Regions from separate parts of the Herbiconiux liangxiaofengii genome, predicted to be linked through region 1. Evidence: predicted binding sites of a transcription regulator. Region 1 holds the regulator's gene; each other region holds the start of a gene.
The links. The regulator HspR, encoded in region 1, represses chaperone genes until heat shock. The targets are predictions, from matches to a motif close to AAGTTGAGTCNNNNNGACTCAACTT.
Positions count from the first base shown of each region.

Region 2: ACEXOR_RS11845 (Hsp20/alpha crystallin family protein) is a predicted target of HspR. The motif match lies at 2,228-2,252, and genes of this name have one in related genera.
Region 3: ACEXOR_RS14910 (ATP-dependent Clp protease ATP-binding subunit) is a predicted target of HspR. The motif match lies at 2,049-2,073, and genes of this name have one in related genera.

Region 1 covers NZ_JBHFHD010000015.1:144,531-149,438, reverse strand. Annotated here, with positions in the region: gene mptB (polyprenol phosphomannose-dependent alpha 1,6 mannosyltransferase MptB) at 1-208, shown strand, start outside; gene ACEXOR_RS16110 (class I SAM-dependent methyltransferase) at 263-1,426, opposite strand; gene ACEXOR_RS16105 (hypothetical protein) at 1,456-2,013, opposite strand; gene ACEXOR_RS16100 (heat shock protein transcriptional repressor HspR) at 2,059-2,496, opposite strand; gene ACEXOR_RS16095 (DnaJ C-terminal domain-containing protein) at 2,608-3,600, opposite strand; gene ACEXOR_RS16090 (nucleotide exchange factor GrpE) at 3,593-4,210, opposite strand; gene dnaK (molecular chaperone DnaK) at 4,214-4,908, opposite strand, start outside.
Region 2 covers NZ_JBHFHD010000010.1:260,380-265,287, reverse strand. Annotated here, with positions in the region: gene ACEXOR_RS11870 (hypothetical protein) at 1-110, opposite strand, end outside; gene ACEXOR_RS11865 (VOC family protein) at 150-536, opposite strand; gene ACEXOR_RS11860 (hypothetical protein) at 592-918, opposite strand; gene ACEXOR_RS11855 (VOC family protein) at 1,050-1,484, shown strand; gene ACEXOR_RS11850 (winged helix-turn-helix transcriptional regulator) at 1,490-2,137, shown strand; gene ACEXOR_RS11845 (Hsp20/alpha crystallin family protein) at 2,280-2,714, shown strand; gene ACEXOR_RS11840 (hypothetical protein) at 2,859-3,155, shown strand; gene ACEXOR_RS11835 (acetoacetate decarboxylase family protein) at 3,256-4,014, shown strand; gene ACEXOR_RS11830 (SDR family NAD(P)-dependent oxidoreductase) at 4,011-4,835, shown strand.
Region 3 covers NZ_JBHFHD010000014.1:91,231-96,138, reverse strand. Annotated here, with positions in the region: gene ACEXOR_RS14920 (hypothetical protein) at 1-163, opposite strand, end outside; gene ACEXOR_RS14915 (long-chain-fatty-acid--CoA ligase) at 259-1,986, shown strand; gene ACEXOR_RS14910 (ATP-dependent Clp protease ATP-binding subunit) at 2,091-4,739, shown strand.

The sequences.
Region 1 (4,908 bases):
CACCGTGGTCTACTCCACCGTGTTCTTCATGCTGATCGGGCTGGCCGAGCCGCTCGACCTCATCCCGCGGCTCGAGACGGACACGCGCATCCCGGTGATCGTGATCGGCGTGGCCCTGATCGGTGCCGCCGCGGTGCTGGTGGGCAGCGAGATGCTGGTGCGCCGCCGGCGCGCGGTGCTCGGCTTCCGCATCGCCGAACCGGCCTGATCCGCCGAACAGAACCGGCCTGACCCGCTCGGGCGCGGCCGTGCCGGCCCGCACTCAACGCTTGGTGGAGACCATCACCGTGAACTTGGCGTTGCGGTCGACCTGACGCGTAACTCCCACGGCCCGCTGCAACGCGGCACGGTAGGCGAGGTGCGAGTTGAACACCGTCCAGAGCTCGCCACCCGGCGCCAACACCCGGCCCGCGGCCTGGAACAACTTCAGCGCGATGCCGGCGTGCACGGTCGAACCCTGGTGGAACGGGGGGTTCAGCAGCACCAGTTCGGCACTTCCGTCGTCGAACCCGGCGAGCGCGTCGTCCTGCACCACCTCCACGTTCCGGATGCCGTTGACCTCCATGGTCTGCCGCGCCGATTCCACGGCCGCGGCCGACTGGTCGGTGGCGATCACCCGCAGGTCGGGGCGCGCCCGGGCGAGGTACGCGCTCAGCACGCCCGTTCCACAGCCGAGGTCGACGGCGGTGCGGGCATCCGGTTTCATGGCGTCGAGGCTGCCGAGCAGGAATCGCGTGCCGATGTCGATCTTCGTGCCCGCGAACGCTCCCCCGGTGGCGCAGACCTCGAGGCCCGGCTCGGGCTCGGCGTGGAACTCCCTGCGCACCGGCGCCGGCGTCACGCCCTCCCGAGGCATCGTCGCCACCAGCACACGCGACTTCTGCCTCGCGAGGGTGGCGGTGACGCGGTCGAACGACTCGGCGAGCACGTCGTTCATGCCGGGGGTCATGTGCTTCACCCGGCCGCCGGCGAACACCACCACCTCGGGGTCGGCGTAGGCGGCGATGGCCCGGGTGACGTCGTCGAGCTCGGCGAGCGAGCGGGGCAGCTGGAGCAGCACGACCCGCGCACCCTCGAGCAGTTCGCGGCCCAACGGCAGGTTGACGAAGCGGCCGGTGAGGTCGATGTCGGATGCGCGCCGGGCATTCTCGGCCAGGGCGAGCTCGCCGGCCCGCGAATCCTGGTGCACCCGGATGCCGTGCAGATCGAGCACGGCTGCGGCGCCCAGGGTGAGGGCCCCGTAGCCGTCGCCGATCACCACGACGCGGCCGCGGCCGGCGGCATCGGGCCCGTCGAGCCCGCGCACCGCCTCGAGTGCGCCGAGTGCCTCGTCGAGGATGAGGCGATCGCTGGCGTCGGCTGCGAACAGGTTGTCGGCCTCGACGTCGGGGTAGCGGCGGAGGGCGTCGAACGAGAACTCAGGCACCCCCCAACGTTACGCGCTGCGCCCCACCCTCACAGTCGCGGTGCATCCGACGGCGGCGCCGGAGGCCCGGCCGGGCCGGACTCCGTCGGCAGCCGGTTCGCGAACGCGACCGTGAACAGCGAGCAGGTCGCCGTGCCGACGAGCAACGCCAGTGCAGCCACGATCACCACGGCTGTGACGGCGACCGTCTCCGCGTACTCCCCGGTCCACAGCACGAGGGCCGAGAAGAGCCCGATCACGATCGCCACCCACCCGGCGAGCAACGCCAGCACCGTCACCGCGACACTCGACAGGGCAAGCGACCACGACACGATGCTCCGGGCCCGCTGCATCCCTCGACGCCGCAGCACCGCGACGCCCGCGAACCACGCTCCCGCCAGCACGAGCACCGAGACCGCCACCAGGAGCCATCCGCCCAGGGTCTGCTGCGACGGGGTCTGCTGCGACGGGGCCCACCCGCCGAGCAGGTACCAGGCGAACGCCACCACCAGCGCGGCCAGGCCGATGCCCTGCACCAGCCCCGCCAGGGCGCCGGCTCCCGCCTGCGCGCGGCTCACCGACCGTGCCGGCCCGGATGATCTCGTCATCCCTCCACCCTCCGGCCATCCGGCCCGGGGGTCAATGAGTAATCGTCAGCGGTCGCCGGCGGGGCCGAGTTCGGGGCGCCAGACCACGAGCTCCGTGCGGCGCTGCGTGCGCGTGCCGTGCTTGAGCGAGATGACCTCGCCCGCCACCCCGGCGGCGAACACGCGGCGGCCGGGCCGGTTGAGCAGCTCGTCGGCGAGGGCGCCCTCGAGCTCGCGCACGCGGTCGGTGAGGGCGGCCACCTGGTTCTCGAGCTGCAGGATGCGCGCGATGCCCTCGAGGGAGACCCCCTCCGACGACAGCCGGGCCACCTCGCGCAGCTGCACCACGTCGCGCATCGAGTAGCGCCGCGACTTGCCCGCCGTGCGGGTGGGGCTCACGAGCCCGATGCGGTCGTACTGGCGAAGCGTCTGCGGGTGCATGCCCGCGAGCTCGGCCGCGACCGCGATGGCGAACAGCGGCGAGTTCTCGTCGACCTCGTCCATCCTGTTCCCCTCTCACTGGTCACGTACGAATTAGCCCCCGTGACTCGTCCCGAATCGGTGCGACACGCCGTGTCGCGGCCCGATTCGGGACGAGTCGCGGGGGTGGGGGATCTACTCGCGAGCCTTCTCGAGCAGTTCCAGTCGCGGGTTCTCGGGCGGTTCGACCGCGCGGAACGCCTCGAGCGCCTCGCGCTGAGCGGGCGACAGGTGCGAGGGCACCGCCACCTGAACCACGGCGAGCAGGTCGCCCGTGCCCTTCGAGGTCTCCACCCCGCGGCCCTTCACCCGCAGCACCCGGCCCGACGGAGTTCCCGCCGCGACCTTGAGCTTCACGGGTGAGCCGCCGAGCGTCGGCACCTCGATGGTGGCCCCGAGCGTCGCCTCGACGAACGTGACCGGCACGTTCACCCTGAGGTTCAGCCCGTCGCGCTCGAACACCGGATGCTTGCGCACCGACACCGTGAGAACGATGTCGCCGGGTTCGCCGCCGTCGGGCGAGGGCTCGCCCTTGCCGCGCAGCTTGATCTTCTGCTGATCGGCCACGCCCGCCGGGATCTTCACCGTGATCGGCTTGCCATCCGCTGTCTGCAGCTTGATGGTGTCGCCTTTCACGGCGGTGACGAAGTCGATGGTGGTGCGGGCGGTGACGTCGCGGCCCCGGGTGGGACCGTACGCACCGCCGAAGCCGGCCCGGCCGCCGCCGCGCCCGAACATGCCACCGAGGATGTCGTCGAAGCCGCCCGGCGCCTGCTGGTAGCTGTAGCTCTGCCCGCGGGCACCGCCACCGCCACCGCCGCCGAACATGCCACCGAAGACGTCTTCGAAGCCGCCGGCCTGGCCCCCGCCGCCCGCCGTGAAGCGGGCGCCGGAACCCATGGCGCGGATCTGGTCGTACTCCTTGCGCTGCTCGGCGTCGGAGAGCACCGAGTAGGCCTCGCTGATCTCCTTGAACCGGGCCTCGGCCGCCGCATCACCCTGGTTCGAATCGGGGTGGTACTGCCGCGCGAGCTTGCGATAGGCCTTCTTCAGGTCGGCGTCGGAGATCTCCTTCGAGACCCCGAGCGTCTTGTAGAAATCCTTGTCGAACCAGTCCTGGCTAGCCATTCGGCACCGCCACCACGACCTTGGCGGCGCGCAGCAGCGTGGAGCCGAGGTAGTACCCCGACTCGACCACGTCGGCGATCGTGGCAACGGTGACGTCGTCGGTGGGCTGCTGGAAGATCGCCTCGTGGATCTGAGGGTCGAACTCCTCGCCGGCGGCGGCGAAGGGCTTCAGCCCCACGCGCTCCACGCTGGTGCGCAGCTTGGTGGCGATGGCCGTGAACGGGCCACCCTCCTCCAGGTCGCCGTGCTTGGCCGCACGGTCGAGGTCGTCGAGCACCGGGATGAGATGCTTCACCACGTCGCCGACGGCGCGCTCCTTCTCCACCTCGCGGTTGGCCTCGGTGCGCTTGCGGTAGTTGGCGTACTCCGCCGTCACGCGCTGCAGGTCGGCGAGCCGCTCGGCAGCGAGCTCGTCGGACGAGCTCTGCCCCGAGAGGAACGAGAGATCCGCGTCGGAGAGCGAGGTCTCGATGTCCGGTCCCTCAGCCTGGATGAACGTGGGGTCGGGGGCGCCGCCCTCGGCGGCCGCCCCCTCCTCCGCAGGCTGACGAACCTCGGCGTCGGCCGACTCGGGGTCGGACGGGTGACCGTTGTGGTTGTCGTCAGTCATGGATTACTTGCCCTTCGGCTCGTCTTCGTCTTCGACGACCTCGGCGTCGACCACGTCGTCGTCGTTGTTCGACGTCGACTCGGTCGGCTCCCCCTGCTCGCCGGCAGGCGCCGAGGCGTCGGCCTGTGCAGAAGCATAGATGGCCTGGCCGAGCTTCTGCTGGCTCTCGTTGAGCTTGTCGAACGCCGTCTTCACGGCGGCGTCGTCCTCTCCCGCGAGAGCGGTCTTCAGCGCGTCGACGTCGGCCTGCACCTCGGTCTTGACGTCCTCCGGCAGCTTGTCGGCGTTGTCCTTGATGAGCTTGTCGGTCGAGTACGCGAGCGTCTCGGCCTGGTTGCGCACCTCGGCGGCCTCGCGGCGCGCCTTGTCTTCGGCGGCGTGCTCCTCGGCCTCACGCACCATGCGCTCGATGTCCTCCTTGGGCAGCGACGAACCGCCCGTGATGGTCATCGACTGCTCCTTGCCGGTGCCCTTGTCCTTCGCCGAGACGTGCACGATGCCGTTCGCGTCGATGTCGAAGGTGACCTCCACCTGCGGGATGCCGCGGGGGGCCGGAGCGATTCCGGTGAGCTCGAAGGTGCCCAGGTTCTTGTTGTCGCGGGTGAACTCGCGCTCGCCCTGGAACACCTGGATGGCCACCGACGGCTGGTTGTCGTCGGCGGTGGTGAAGGTCTCCGACCGCTTGGTGGGGATGGCCG
Region 2 (4,908 bases), on a different contig from region 1:
ACGAGATCGACCGCGGGGCCCGACCGGCCGCCGGTGACGACGGCTGCTCCGAGTGCGACGACGGCCCAGACCCACGGGCTGAGCAGCAGTCGGCGGGCGAGCGGGGGCACCGCCCGAGTCTATTCAGCGACAGCCGGCCGGCCGGGCGATCAGACGAACTGGGCGAGCTGGAGGAGGTTGCCGCAGGTGTCGTCGAGCACCGCGACGATCACCGGCCCCATCGCCGTCGGCGGCAGGGTGAAGGTCTCCCCCAGCGCCACCAAGCGCTCGTACTCGGCCTGCACGTCGTCGACGCCCAGCATGCAGAACGGGATGCCGTCGGCCACCAGCGCCCCGGTGAACGGGGCGACCGCCGGGTGGGACTTCGGCTCGAGGGAGATCTGGGTGCCGTCGGGCCGGGCCGGGTCGACCACGGTGAGCCAGCGGAACTCCCCGAGCGGAACGTCGGACGCCACCACGAAGCCGAGACGCGAGGTGTAGAAGTCGACGGCGCGCTGCTGGTCGTCGACGAAGATGCTGATCGTCTGGAGCCTCATCGATCATCCTTTCTCTCGCCGGACCCGTCTCGGCTGACGCCGGACCCGTCTCGGCTCACGCCGTCACCAGAGCGGCGATCAGCCCGATGAACACGAGTCCGAACGCCGCCATACTCACCGTGCCGGCCGTGGCCCGGCGCCCGGCCGGGAACACCACCGGCAGCACGATCGCCACCACGAAGGCTGCCACGAGCGCCAGCACGGTGCCGAAGACGAGGCCGTAGCCGTGCAGGTCGGTCGCGGCCGGCGCGAAACGGCTGCTCAGCGCCATCCACGCCGAGAACACGAACACCACTCCCGCGGCCGCGGCGACGACACCGGCCAGCACCCGCCGCACCAGGGCGAGGGATGTCGACCTCGAGCGAGGCCCGGGCGTGGTCATGCAGTCACTCTAGGCGGCGGGTCGTCGACGGTCTACGCCCCCGCCTCGGGGGAAAGGGTTGACGGGGCACTTGTTTTTTGCAAGTATCGGGGCGTCCGGATGCGGACGATCCGCGTCGAGAAGGAGTCACGATGACCCAGATGTTCGTCAACCTGCCGGTGACCGACCTGGAGCGCGCCAAGGCGTTCTACACGGCGATCGGCTTCACCGTGAATCCACTCTTCTCCGACCACAACGCCGCCTGCATCGTGGTGGAACCCGAGCACAGCTACTTCATGATCCTCGTGCGCGACTACTTCCAGACCTTCACCGAACTCCCCATCGGCGACCCAGCGGTGAACCCGTCGGTGTCGACCGCACTGTTCGTCGACAGCCGGGCCGACGTGGATGCGCGGGTGGAGGCCGGTCTCGCGGCCGGCGGTTCCCAGGGCCAGCCCGCATCCGACTACGGCTTCATGTACCAGCGGCAGCTCGCCGACCCCGACGGCAACCTGCTCGAGTTCGGCTGGATGGATCCGGTGGCCGCCGAGAAGGGGCCGGAGGCCTTCGCGGATCAGCAGGCCTGAGGGCCATGGCCGCACGCGACTACGGACAGTACTCGGGCATCACCCGGGCGATGGAGCTCGTCGGCGAGCGGTGGGCGCTGCTGATCGTGCGCGACCTGCTGGTGGGGCCGCGGCGCTACGGCGAGCTCGCCGCGGGGCTCCCCCGCATTCCGAGCAACATCCTGGCCGCGCGCCTGAAGGAGCTGCAGGCGGCCGGCGTCATCCGGCGGGCGCCGCGCTCGCGGGTGATCGTGTACGAGCTCACACCGTACGGTCGGGAGCTCGAACCGGTGGTGCTCGCGCTGGGCGCCTGGGGGTTCCGGGCGCTCGGCGAACCACGGGAAGACCAGGTGATCACGCCCGACTCGTTCACGATGGACTTGCGGGCCGCCTTCCGCCGCGACGTGGCGCTCGCGCTGCCGGCCACCGCTTATGGGGCGCGGTCGGGAGAGACCGAGCTGCTCATCCGCGTCGATGGATCGCGCCTCGACGTGTCGCGCGGGTTCGGCGCGGTCGACCTCGCGTTCGCCGTCGACGGCGCGGCGGGGCTCCGCCGTCTGCTCTCGGGAGAGCGGGAGGCCGAACGAGCGATCAAGGCCGGTGAGGTCGAGGTGCTGAACGGGCAGGAGACGCTTCTGGGGCGATTCTCGACCACGTTCAATCTGGCCGCCTGAGTGCGGTGGGCACCGCGACATCCGCGATTTCCAGCTGATTTTGAGGCTTTCCGACTTAGCACTCTACCGACGAGAGTGCTAAATTATCGGTAGTTGAGCGACACCCGCTCAGATCTTCGAATCGGAAGGAGATTGATTCATTATGGCGATGTCTTTTGATCCTTTCAGCGAGCTGGACCGACTGGCTTCCGGCCTGCTGCAGTCGCGACCCGGGCCCCGGGTGATGCCCGTGGATCTGTACCGCGACCGCGATCGGTACGTGCTGAACGCCGACCTCCCGGGCATCGACCCGGGGTCTGTCGACGTCGATGTCGACGGCCAGCTGCTCACCATCCGGGCTCAGCGTACGGCGGGATCGGCCGACGGGGGCAAGTGGCTGGTGCAGGAGCGGCCCGCCGGCAGTTACCTGCGCCAGTTCAGCATCGGTGAGGGCGTCGACACGGCGGGCATCTCGGCCTCGTACGACAACGGCGTGCTCAGCGTGATCATCCCGGTGAGCGAGAAGGCCAAGCCCCGCAAGATCCAGGTGCAGAGCCAGTCCGCAGCGGCCGACGAGCAGAAGACCCTCACCAGCTGACGGCTCGGTGGGGCGCTTCGGCAGCGAAGCGACCCGACCACCGATCGACTCGCAATCACCGCGGCCCGGGCGTCGACGAGCACTCGTCGCCCGGGCCGTCGCCGTGTGCGGAAGCCGACTGCCGATGATCGCTACAGTGGTGCCGTGACAGAGAAGAACCAGGCCATATCGGCTCGGACGTGCGCCATCCTGAGCGTTGCGATCGCCGCCTTCAGCATCTGGGCGGTCGCCTCGACGGCACGCGACGGCGGGGGCTGGACGTTCTCGGTGCTCGCCTGCTTCGTGCCGCTCCTGTTCGCGGCCCAGGGCATCCGGATGAGCCGGGAACCCGGAGCACCGTGGGCCGGGTTCAGCCTGATCGTCTCCATTCTCGGCGCGGGCCTGGGGCTTGTCTCCTTCGGCTCGTTCCTGTGGTTGCTCGTGCACTCGAACGCGGCCTGACCGAGTCCGATCCGGGCTCGCGCCGGTCGCGGTCGGGGGCCTACCGTTGTGGCATGGCCCACTCTCGCACCTCCGTTCCCGCCCGCCGGGGACTCCCCTCGTGACCGGGCCGAGCGGCTATCCGCCTGAGCCGTGGTACCTCGGCGGGTCGCTGCTGGTGTCGGTGTTCGCCGTGCCCGCCGACGACCTGCCCCGGGGTCTCGTGCTGCCGCAGGGGCGTCGAGCGCTCCGCCTGGGGTCGCGCGTGATCGTGGGCGTCGCGGCCGTGCAGTACGTACCGGGCGGAGCGTTGGAGTACGACGAGCTGCTCGTGGCCGTGCCCAGCCTCGGGCGCGGTGGCCTGCGGGTCACCATTCCGCAGATCTGGGTGGACAGCCCCGTGTCGCTGCGGGGCGGGCGCGAGCTGTGGGGCATCCCGAAGCAGCTGGCACGCTTCATCCGGCGCACCACGCCGAACGGACGCACCCTCGTGCGCGTCACGGGCGACCCCGCCGACGGCGGCAGCACGGATGGCGGCATCGCCGCGGTGCAGGCCAGGCGCGGCCGGCCGCTTCTGCCCGGCCTCCGTCAGGTCGTCCTGCCCATCCTGCAGCAGCTCGACCGCCGGGTGACGCTCTCGCACAACCTGGTGATCGGGCGCATCTCGGGCCTGCGCGCGACCTGGCGCTTCGACCGCGACGGCGCTCTCGGCTGGCTGCACGGGCGCCGTCCGGTGCTGAGCGTCGAGCTGCACGACGCCGCCGTGGTGTTCGGTATGGACGTGACCCGGTCGGCGACGGCGACCGCCGCGGAAGGCGCCCCCGCCACTCCAGCGACCCCCACCGGGCCCGCCACCCCCAGAGAGACGAGACTCCCATGAGCGCACGACCCGTCGCCGTCGTCACGGGCGGCGCCCGCGGCATCGGCCACCGCATCGCCGCCGACCTCGTCGATCACGGCTACCGCGTGGTGATCGGCGATCTCGACGAGACGGCCACCCGCGCCGCAGCCGCGGAGCTCGGCCCGCACGCCTCGGGTGTGCGCCTCGACATCACCGACCGGGTTCTCGTCGCATCCGTCGTCGAGGAGGTCGAGTCGACGGTGGGCCCGATCTCCGTCTGGGTGAACAACGCCGGCATCATGCCCACCGGCCGCTTCACCGAGCAGAACGTCTCGTTGTCGCGCACCGTGATCGACATCGATTACAGCGCGCTCGTCGAGGTCACCGCGGCGGTGCTGCCCCGAATGCTGGAACGCCGGGCCGGCACCATCCTGAATCTCGGCAGCGCCACCGGCATCAAGCCGCTCGCCGGGCTTGCCGTGTACTCCGGTGCGAAGGCGGCGGTGATCGGTTTCAGCGATGCGCTGCGCCGCGAGCTGCGCGGAACCGGCGTGACCGTGCGGGTGGTGCTGCCCAATCTCGTATCGTCGCCGATGGGTGCGGGCATCACGCCGCCACGGCTCTTCCCCGCGGTGACGCCCGAGCAGGTGAGCCGTGCCGTGCTGCGGGCGATCGACTCCGGTCCGTTCGCCGTCACGGTTCCCCGGGTGCTCGGCCCCGTGCTGCGGGTGTCGCGTCTCCTGCCCACCCCGGTTCAGGACTGGCTCGACGATCGCATCGGCACCGACCGCATCGGGCTCGGCGGCGACCCGGCGGCGCGGGCCGCCTACGAGAACGACCTCGAGCAGAAGCTGGGCTGACGCCGCCCGGGCGTGCCCCGGTGCATGGGGACCTCTCCCCCTCGTTCCGATCGACGGATGTCGGTAGGGTCGG
Region 3 (4,908 bases), on a different contig from region 1:
AGCCGGCCGAGGTCGGCCGGGGGCCGGGTGAAGACGTCGCCGGCGCGGAAGGTGCCGCCGCTTCCCCGTCGGGCCCTGCCGCAGCCACGCATCCGGCGAGCGCGGTCAGCAGACATCCGGCCACGAGGGCAGACCCGGCGGCGGCGAGGTGACGACCTGTCATGACCACACCTTAGCGGCCAGGGCGACACCTGTAGAAGGTTTGTCGGGTGGGCGGGCCCCGGTGCCCCACCAGCCGGCTCGCGGCAGGATGGAGTCATGACGCACCCGAGCCCCGCCGAGACCCCGCACGACCCCTACGCCTCGAAGCCCTGGCTCCCTTCGTACGCCGCCGACGTGCCGGCCGAGATCGAGACGCCGAGCCAGACCCTCCCCGAGATGATCGAGCAGAGCGTCCGCGACTTCGGCCGCAAGCCCGCCCTGGAGTTCTTCGGCGCCCAGACCACCTATCGCGAGCTCGGCGAAGAGATCGACCGTGCCGCCGAGGGCTTGCGCCGACTCGGCGTGACGAAGGGCGACCGCGTCGCGATCGTGCTGCCCAACTGCCCCCAGCACGTGGTGGCGTTCTACGCCGCCCTGCGGCTAGGCGCCATCGTGATCGAGCACAACCCCCTCTACACGGCCCGTGAGCTTCGCCACCAGTTCGAAGACCACGGCGCCCGCGTGGCCATCGTGTGGGACAAGACCTTCGACACCCTCGCCGGCTTCCCCGACGACCTCACGCTCGAGCACATCGTGAGCGTCGACATCACCGAGGCCCTCCCGCTCGCGAAGCGCCTGGCCCTCCGGCTGCCGGTGAAGAAGGCGCGCACCTCGCGGGCCCAGCTCACCGAGAAGCCCCGGGCCGCGCATCCGCTCACCTGGCAGAAGCTGCTCGATCACCGCCGCATCTCGCGCAAGGTGCCGCGCCCCGCCCTCGGCGACACCGCCCTGCTGCAGTACACCAGCGGCACCACCGGCACGCCGAAGGGTGCCATCCTCTCGCACGCCAACCTGATGGCCAACGCGCTCCAGGGCGTGGCCTGGGTGCCGGGGCTCCGCCGGGGCGAGGAGACGTTCTACGGCGTGCTGCCGCTCTTCCACGCCTACGGCATGACGCTCTGCCTCACCTTCGCCATGAAGATCGGCGCCAAGCTCGTGCTGTTCCCCAAGTTCGACCTGGGCCTGGTGACGGATGCGGCCCGCACCAGCCCACCCACCTTCCTGCCCGCCGTGCCCCCCATCTACGACCAGCTGGCCCGCGCCGCCTCGCGCGGCACGATCGATCTCTCCACCGTGCGGTTCGCCATCTCGGGCGCCATGAGCCTGCCGGTCGCCACCGTGAGCCGCTGGGAGGAGGCCACCGGCGGCCTGCTCGTGGAGGGCTACGGCATGACCGAGGCCTCCCCCATCGCGCTCGGCAACCCGATCGGGCCGAGCCGCCGACCCGGCACCGTGGGCGTGCCGTTCCCGAGCACCGAGATCCGCGTCGTCGACCCGGCCGACCCGAGCGTCGACCGGCCGTTCGGCGAGCCCGGCGAGCTGCTCATCCGCGGCCCGCAGGTGTTCCAGGGCTACTGGGGCCGGCCCGGCGACACGGCGGCCACGCTGCTGCCGGGCGGGTGGCTGCGCAGCGGCGACATCGCCACCGTGTCGCCCGACGGCTTCGTCACCATCGTCGACCGGCTGAAGGAGCTCATCATCACCGGCGGCTTCAACGTGTCGCCTACCGAGGTCGAAGACGCGCTGCAGTCGCATCCGGATGTCGCAGCCGCCGCCGTGGTCGCCCTCCCCCGCGCGAGCGGCGGTGAAGACGTGGCCGCCGCCGTGGTGCTGCGCGAGGGCGCCTCGCTCGACGCCGAGGGCCTGCGTGACTTCTGCCGCACGCGCCTCGCCGCCTACAAGGTGCCCAAGCGCATCGTGGCCGTCGACGACCTGCCGCGCTCGCTCATCGGCAAGGTGCTCCGCCGCGAGGTGCGCGAGAAGTTGCTGGCCGCGTCCGCCTGACCGCTCGCGCCCTTCCCCTCGCAACTCGACGGGGTGGGAATAACCACGCCCCCTCGGCGTTGAACTTGAGCGTAAGGCACTCAAGTTTCAAACCAGGAGGTTTCGTGCCCGAGAACTTCACTCCCTCAGACGGTTCCACCGAGGGCGGCAGCAGCTCGTTCGACGAGTTTCTCGCACGCTACCTCGAGGGCGAGCGCTCCGCGCGCGCCGGCCGTTCCATCGATCTCAGCAAGCTGATCAGCCGCCGCACCCAGGAGCTCCTCTCCGAGGCCGGCAGCTACGCCGTCGAGCACGGCCACCGCGAACTCGACGCACTGCACATCCTGCGCACCATCGCACCGCAGCAGCCCGCCGCCGACGCCATCCGCAACGTCGGAGCCGACCCGGGCGCCATCGCCCGCGCCGCCGAGCTCCGTCTCCCCGCCGCGAGCAGCGATCGCGTCACCGCGCCCGCACTCACCCAGTCGGCCCAGCGCGCCCTCTTCCACGCCTACCAGGTGGCCCGCGCATCCGGCTCGACCTACATCGACCCCGAGCACCTGTTCTTCGCCCTCGTGATCAACCAGGACTCCCCCGCCGGCCAGGTGCTCGCCCAGGCGGGCGTCACCCCCGACGCCCTGCAGGACGGCATGCGCCAGAACCTCGGCGGCAGCCAGGCGACGGATGCGCAGCCGACGGCCGGCGACCCCGGCCAGGCGAGCGAGTCCGACACCCCGACCCTCGACAAGTTCGGCACCGACCTCACCGAGCTCGCCCGCAACGGCGAGCTCGACCCGGTGATCGGCCGGCTCGACGAGATCGAGCAGACCATCGAGATCCTTTCGCGCCGCACCAAGAACAACCCCGTGCTGATCGGTGAGGCCGGCGTGGGCAAGACGGCGATCGTCGACGGCATCGCGCAGGCGATCGTCGACGGCGGCGTGCCCGAGCAGCTGCGCGACAAGCGCGTGGTGGCCCTGGACCTGCCGGCGATGCTGGCGGGCACCAAGTTCCGCGGCGACTTCGAGGAGCGCCTCACCACGCTGATGGACGAGATCTCGGCCCACAAGAACGAGATCATCGTGTTCATCGACGAGATCCACACCGTGGTCGGTGCGGGCGGCTCGGGCGAGGGCGGAATGGATGCCGGAAACATCCTGAAGCCCCGGCTCGCGCGCGGCGACCTGCACCTGCTGGGCGCCACCACGCTCAAGGAGTACCGCGGCATCGAGAAGGACCCGGCGCTGGAGCGCCGCTTCTCTCCGGTGACCGTGGGCGAGCCCTCGATCTCCGACTCGGTGCTCATCCTGCAGGGCCTCCGCCCCGCCTATGAGGAGCACCACGGTGTCTCGTACACCGACGCCGCGCTCTCTGCGGCCGTCGAGCTCTCGGCCCGCTACGTGAGCGACCGCTTCCTGCCCGACAAGGCCATCGACCTGATCGACCAGGCCGGGGCGCGGCTGCGCCTGTCGCTCGGCAGCATCCCCACCGTGGTCGACACGGCGTCGCTGCTCACCGACCTCGCGTCGCTCGAGGCCGCGAAGAACTCCGCCGTCTCGGCCGAGCACTACGAGGAGGCGTCGCGCATCCGCGACGAGATCGAGGACATCCAGCGCCAGCTCGCGGATGCCACCTCGGTCAACCGCCGAGTGGCTGCCGAGCGGGCATCCGGTGGCATCGATCTGGATGCTGTGGTCGACGAGGCCGAGATTTCCGCGGTGATCTCGCGGGCGACCGGCATCCCGGTCTCGCGCATCGGCGATGTCGACCGTGAGCGTCTGGCCGCCCTCGAGGGCGAGCTGCACGAGCACGTGATCGGGCAGGACGACGCGGTGACCGTGGTCGCCAAGGCCGTTCGCCGCAACCGCACGGGCATGGGAGACGCGAACCGGCCGATCGGCTCGTTCCTGTTCCTCGGCCCGACCGGTGTCGGCAAGACCGAGCTGGCGAAGACCCTCGCGGCGTCGTTGTTCGGCGACGAGAAGGCCATGCTGCGCTTCGACATGTCGGAGTTCGGCGAGCGCCACACGGTCTCGCGTCTGGTCGGTGCCCCTCCCGGATACGTGGGCTACGACGAGGCCGGTCAGCTGACCGAGCGCGTTCGCCGCAACCCGTACTCGGTGGTGCTGTTCGACGAGATCGAGAAGGCCCACCCCGACGTGTTCAACCTGCTGCTGCAGGTGCTCGACGACGGGCGGCTGACCGACGGTCAGGGTCGCACGGTCGACTTCCGCAACACCGTGGTGGTCATGACCTCGAACCTCGGGTCGGAGTTCCTGGCCTCGCGGTCGGGCGCCATGGGCTTCGTGGCCCGCTCGGCCGACGGCAGCGACAACGGGTTCGGCTCCGACAAGGCGCTGCGCGACCGGGTGATGGGCAAGCTGCGTGAGGCGATGCGGCCCGAGTTCCTCAACCGCATCGACGAGATCGTGCTCTTCCGCAAGCTCGAGAAGGCGCAGCTGCGCCAGATCGTGTCGCTGCTGCTCGGTGCCACCCGCACCCGGCTCGCGGCGCACGAGATCGAGCTCACGGTGACGGATGCCGCGATCGACTGGATGGCCGACAACGGCTACGAGCCCGAGTACGGCGCGCGGCCTCTCCGCCGCGTCATCCAGCGCAACGTCGACGACGCCATCGCCGACCTGCTCGTGACGGGTTCGCTCGTCGACGGCGGCGCGGTGACGGTGGATGCGCGGGACGGCGGACTGCGGGTCACCGCCGACGACGCGGCCGACGACGCCGAGACCGGCGCCACCCTCGCCTTCGCGGCGTAGGGCGCACCTGCGGCACGCTCCGCGAACGGCTCAGGGGTCGGGCACCATCCGGTGTCCGGCCCCTTCGTCATGCCGCAGACGGCGTCGCGCCCCCGAGGCGGATGGCACCGGAGTGCCGACACCTGGTCCCCGGGAATGCTCCGCGCAGGGCCCGGATTGAGAACCATGG